2 regions of the Dyadobacter chenhuakuii genome follow, and region 2 is predicted to be linked to the other one. Evidence: riboswitches for the same ligand, from Rfam matches in the RefSeq annotation. Region 2 holds a riboswitch; the other holds the start of a gene.

Region 1 (3,188 bases), 2.2 Mb from region 2:
CCTGAATGCATCGGCACAAATACAAGCTGCTTGCCGATAATATCCGAGGAATAGGCATCATAAGCTTTTTCCTGAGCACTTTTATTTAGCGCATACCCTAGGTTGATGCCTGATTTCCAGTCATTTATCTGATGCCGCCACCCAGCCTGCGCTTCAATTCCACGCGCGAGCACTTGCTGCAAGTTTTCTACACGGTAACTTTGCGTAGGATTCCAATAAGTCCAGTCCTTAATGCGGTTGTGATATGCCGTCAGGGAAGCTGAAAATGTTTGGTTAGCATCGATAACAATGTTTTGTTCGAGGCTAACTTCTTTGTTCCACCCGTTTTCCGGCCTGATATCCGGGTTTCCGAGTTCTTTCCAGAAGCGTTCATTCAATGTAGGCACGCGGTAACTTCTTCCTATTGAGCCTTTTAATTTCAGATTATGGGTTTCTTTTTGGACTATAAAATAGTCTGCTCCTAATGAAGGCGTGAATGGCGGATCAAATTTAGTTACAAATGCCTGCCTTAAATTCGCAGAAATGACCAGTCGGGCGGTGGCCTGCCAGCGCGTTAACAGAAAAATGTCACCTCTGTTTTCTGTCACCAATGCTTTATCATAGCCAGCGACCTGGGCTCGGTAATGTGCCCATTCGCCTCCTGCTTTAATCTGAATTGCATTGAATTGAAAATCGCGTTCAACACGGTTTGAAAACTTGTCTGTTACCGCATGGTCCAGCTGACTATAATCACCTTTGGCATAATCAATAATGTCTCTCACCCACGAAGTGCGGATTGTGAAGTCTTTAAATTGATAACGTAACATGGTCCTGTAAGCCTCCGTTAAGGTCAGTTCGCGGCCAGCTTTGTCTTCCGGTGTTAACGTGAGCCGGTTACGGGTTAGCCATACATGCGCCGAAATCTGATGATCATTTTTTGAATTGAAAAACAAATCCTGCACCAGACCGCGCTGGAAAGAAGTGGATGGCAAAACAGTATATTGATTTCGCTCGGTGTATGGAAAATCGTTGTTCATACGACCGTCATACACATTTGTCTTGCCTGAAAAGCTCCACTGATCACTGATCACCGCCGCATAGCGGGCTGTAACCTGGGTCTGGTGGTTGTTGAAACTTTCCTGCTGCCGACCGATTGAAAGCTGCAAAGGCTGGGTCGATGGAGCGCTTCCCAGCAAAATACTTCCACCCACGGCATCACTGCCTACAATGCTGGCAGCAGAGCCATATTGGACAGAAAGCTGATCAAAACCGGTAACTGGGATGGTTGAATAATCTGTCTGGCCAAGGATAGGAGAATTAATGTTCAAACCATTCCATAACACAGCGGTATGGTTAGCCGACGTTCCGCGGAAAGAGGCCGTATTAAGCTGACCGGGGCCGTAATTTTTAAATGCAATCGGCGTGTAAAGTGAAAGCAGCTCGCTGATATTCTGGAAGCGGAAAAGATTCAGAGACGCCGAATCGAACTTTTGGATTTTGAGCCCGCTCATGAATTTTTCAGGAACAAAACCCTTTACGATAATAGGTTCCAAACGAATGCTATCCGACTGTGCAACGAGCATTTCCGGACGGAAAAGCCATGTGGCAATGGTCAAAGCCAAAAAAAACTTCCGGTCAATAATCACCTGGTGTCAAATATGTAGCGTTATCAGCTTTGTTTTTCCTCCGAAAACAAAATTTGATAGATCAGCTTCTGGCAGGTCTCCTGGCTCGTCTTTTTGGTCCGTGGCCTTCCCGTTCGAGGAACAGTGGCATAGGGGATTGGATCAATATAAACAGACTCACAGTTGCGGGGACAGCTTCCGGTTCAACGGAATTCCCTATTAAGCCTTCATGCCGCATTGAAGCAGCTTTCAGCGCCAAAGGTGCAAAGGTAGTGAATTGGCGGGATTTCCGACGCGGTAACATATCCTTTATCTTCTGTATGATATGCTTTATCTTTGACCAAAATCCTGATCATTGTTGGCTGCTCCTGCTCAAAATCCGACTGCAACTTCTTCGCAAAAAGGCATTTATCTGATGCTCGGTGCTGCATTTTTCTTTTCCCTCACCTCCGCAATTTCCAAGTGGCTCGGCCGTGATTTCCACATTGTACAGCTTGTATTTTTCCGGAACATTGTTGGGGTTGTGTTTGTAGTCACCAGCATTTGGCGACGTCCTGTAAGGCAGCAGGGAGGCAAGCTGGGGCTGCTTATTTTCCGCGGCGTTGTGGGCACATTGTCGTTGTATATGCTTTTTTATGCGATACAAACGTTGGGGCTTGGCCGCGCCTCCACATACCAATACACTTATCCCATTTTCCTCGCATTGCTATCCTGGCTGCTGATCGGCGAAACGCTCAATTCCCGTGAGTGGGCAGCTATTTTTGTTGGCTTTACCGGCATCCTGTTCGTTTTCCGGCCCGACCTTTCCATTTCGCTGCGGGACAATGCCTTAGGGCTTGGCAATGCATTGTTAACAGCAATTTCTTATTTGTCAATCAGGCAGTTAGGTGTTGTTTATGACTCACGCGCCATCATTCTTTCTTTTATGTTGAGCGGCATTGTGATGCCCATTATTTCCATGCTCGTCGGGACTTACTATCCTATGGAAAATCTGGATTTCCTGATTGGCACATTCACCTGGCCAACTCACATTTCGCAATGGCTTGGCTTTCTGGCGCTCGGACTGACGGCGCTAATGGGTCAGAGAATGCTGACGCAATCCTTCACATTTGACAAAGCCGGGCGCGTTGCTGCCATTGGTTATTCCAATATTCTGTTCTCCGTTCTGATCGGTTTTTTCATGGGAGAGGCCATTCCTTCATTCTCTATGTTCGCAGGCATGTTGCTGATCGTAGGAGGAGGAGTTATGGTTTCGCTGGCAAAAAGAAAGCCCGCTATGGCAGCCGATCCGGAATAAAGTCAGCCATTAAGCACAATTATTCCACCGTGAAATTTGTTCATTCATTGAAATCAAATGAAGTTATGAAAAGATCAGCTGCATCATTTTTTCTATTTTTGGCCATCCTAACAGTGGCCTCGGGTTTCAGATCCGACAAAAACAGGCCCGCGGAAGGCATTCAATGGTTAACAATTGAAGAAGCCTACGCTAAAATTCAGCAAGAGCCCCGCAAGGTTTTGATCGATGTATATACTGATTGGTGCGGATGGTGCAAAGTGATGGACCGCGAGACATTCAAAAATAAA
Region 2 (3,188 bases):
TTTTGTGACGATCTTCTGCTTGCGATCGCTGCCTTATTTTCTGCTAACAGTTCAGTATTTCCGTCAGCAATCTGGCTTAGCTCGTTAATCTCAACCAGTTTTTGCCTGGCGAAAGCCATCCAGTTTTTGATTTCCGGATCAATGGCCGTTTCCAGTTCCAGATCGATCGGGCTGTGCAGCAGTGAGCAGGACGGTGCAATGATAACACGATCTGCTCCCAACTTACCGACGGCCAGATTGATCAGCTGCAAAGATTTTTCATAGTCATTTTTCCAGACGTTACGGCCGTCCACTACGCCCACGGATAAAATCAAGCGGTCCGGAATCAGCGAAAGCACTTCGTCCAACTGCTCCGGAGCTCTTACCAGATCCACATGCAATGCATCAACCGGCAGGCCAACGGCCAGGCTCGTATTATCCAGTAATGCTTCAAAATAGGTAGCCACCAAGATTTTCACGCCGCTAACCTGCTGGGCGATCGTTTTGTAGGCAAATTCAAATGCTTCCTTTTCTTTTTTGGTAAGATCAAGGGCCAGACAAGGCTCGTCGAGCTGAATCCATGCAGCACCCGATTGGCCCAGGCGGTTAATGATCTCAATATAAACCGGAACCAGGCTGCTGATAAGCTCAATGCGATCGAACCCTGCCTCTTTTTCTTTACCCAACAAAAGATAGCTTACCGGCCCGATGATCACCGGCTTGGCTTTTGCTCCCAGCAGCGCTTTGGCCTGGTTATATTCGTTGAAAATATTTTCGTTGTTGATGCGGAATTGCTGATCGGCTTTGAATTCGGGCACAATGTAATGGTAGTTCGTGTCCAGCCATTTGGTCATTTCCATGGCTGTGATATCCAGACCATTCTTTTGGTATCCGCGCGCCATCGCAAAATACAAATCCAGCTCTCCATTGTCCGTTGCCTGCGAGCGCACTGCTTCATAACGCTGCGGAACGACGCCTAGTAAGAGGCTTGTATCCAATGTCTGGTCATAGAAACTGAAATCATTGCAAGGGATCAGGTCGATGCCCGCTTCCAGCTGAGTCTGCCAGTTCTCTTCTTTGATCTTTTGAGCCACATTGTAAAGCTCAGTCAGATCGATCTTACCTGCCCAGAATTGTTCACAGGCTTTTTTGAGTTGTCTTTGTCCACCAATCCGCGGGTAGCCAAGGTTTTGTGTTAGCATTTTGTCGTTTGTTTAAATAAAAATTGTTACAAGCGCTTTGCTTAACATTGGTAACAGGCAGTAACCTGACTTGTAACCTGCCCTCTTCGGCGGTTACTCACAGTTGCGCGACAGCTCGTGAATTCCACACGATTCCCTATTAATCCGACCTTCGTCGAAAACCTGTTTCCAGTTGTTATGGTAAAGAACGATTCGCGATATTTTGTATCCGGCAAAGGATTAAATATCTACGCAAAGCTATGTAAGAAGCATTTAATCTCTACACATTGCCATATTTTTAGATATTATCACTATTCAATAGTCAATTTTACTGCGTTTCTATCTTTTTCAACATTAAAATGTCCGTGCTAACAGATAAAATTCTACGGATGATGGAAGTTGAGAAGCGGCCTGTTGGATTAACGGCGTTTAACATTGATGAGTAATTGTTGTTACCCCAGGTAACATTTGTCTTTTTTTGTCTTGCTATTCAAAATATCGGGGCCTATATTTGCACTCGCTAGACTTAGTCTAAATAAGACTTGCTTCACACCTATTCTTGAAAACCCGGCAGTGGCAACTGTAAGGGCATTTAATTAAGAAAAATCATCGAATGTTATTGAAGCCTTCTCTACTCATTACAGCAATTGTTACCCTTTTTCATCTTCATACTTTTGCACAGACATCTGCCCTGAAAACGGCAGTAATCAAAGGAAAAATCAGCGACGATAAGGGTTCGGTGGTCAGCTTTGTAACCATAAGGGTTAACGGGACCAGCATCGCCACTTTCTCTGAAACCGATGGCACCTACACATTGAAAGATGTGCCCTACGGCCATCAGGAAATTATGATTACGTCTGTTGAAATCAAATCTAAAACTTCCAGGATACACGTTCACAAACCCACGCACGAGTTTAACGCGGTTGTAGCTAAAACCGCCCAGGATCTCAACGAAGTGCAGATTGTTCAGAAAACGGAAAAGAAACAGCTTGAAACGCAGGGATTTGCAGTCGCAATCATTGAAACAAAAGAAGCTTCGCTCCGCAACTTAACCACCAATGAACTGCTGGACCGGGCCGTAGGCGTCCGCGTCCGTCAAAACGGTGGGATCGGATCACGGGTGGAGTATAACCTGAATGGCATGTCAGGCAGTGCGGTTGGGATTTTCCTGGATGGCATTGAGATTTCAACTTATGGGTCTTCTTTCAATCTGAACAACATTCCACCCGCAATGATCGAACGCATTGAGGTTTACAAGGGTGTGTTGCCCTCGCATTTGACAGGCGATTATGTAGGCGGGGCCATCAATGTTGTTTTGAAAAAAGACGCTTCCCAAAACAACATTACAGCTGCGGTTGCCTACGGATCTTTCAACACATTTCAGGCCGATCTTTCCGGAATTTACCGCAACAAGCAAACAGGTTTTACCACCAGGGCATCAGGCTTTTACACCTACACCGACAACAGCTACACCACCTGGGGCAAGTTTTCAAAATTTGTGCATCCCGACCGAACATTGGAGCGGTATTACAGGGCCAAAAGATTCAATGATACTTATAAGTCAATCGGCGGCAGGTTTGAAGTCGGATTTACGAATGTGAAATGGGCGGACCAGTTTTTCATAGGTTACAATATTTCAGACACTTACAGCGAAATCCCGCACGGCACCACCATGGCAAGGCCTTACGTGGGCAGGTTTGGTGAATATCAGGCGCATGTGGTCAGCCTGAATTATAATAAGAACAATTTCCTGGCCAAAGGATTGGCGCTGAATGTGAATGCGGTCCGCAGTTACAGGAGCACATATGTTCAGGATACAGTTGGCCAGGTTTACAACTGGGACGGAAAGCCCAGAATGCTCATCCGAAACGGGGAAGTTGTTCCCGTGCCGCCCACTCCGGGAATGGGCCAGCAAGGTGCCAAGAGCATTGTGGAAGTAAACCGGCAGATCACCAATATGCGCTCTAATCTGGGATACACTGTTTTTCCGGGTCACAGAATTTCCCTTAATCACAAGCTGGAAACCAC

What was found. A riboswitch is a leader RNA that binds a small molecule or an ion and turns the genes downstream of it on or off. The one in region 2 is predicted to bind cobalamin.
Region 1: another riboswitch for cobalamin. It lies ahead of NFI80_RS16955 (TonB-dependent receptor plug domain-containing protein); the one in region 2 lies ahead of metE (5-methyltetrahydropteroyltriglutamate--homocysteine S-methyltransferase).

What each region holds. Positions count from the first base shown of each region.
Region 1 covers NZ_CP098805.1:4,110,246-4,113,433, reverse strand. Annotated here, with positions in the region: gene NFI80_RS16955 (TonB-dependent receptor plug domain-containing protein) at 1-1,601, opposite strand, end outside; cobalamin riboswitch at 1,679-1,879, opposite strand; gene NFI80_RS16950 (DMT family transporter) at 1,963-2,901, shown strand; gene NFI80_RS16945 (thioredoxin family protein) at 2,967-3,188, shown strand, end outside.
Region 2 covers NZ_CP098805.1:370,223-373,410, reverse strand. Annotated here, with positions in the region: gene metE (5-methyltetrahydropteroyltriglutamate--homocysteine S-methyltransferase) at 1-1,181, opposite strand, end outside; cobalamin riboswitch at 1,221-1,362, opposite strand; gene NFI80_RS01580 (TonB-dependent receptor) at 1,774-3,188, shown strand, end outside.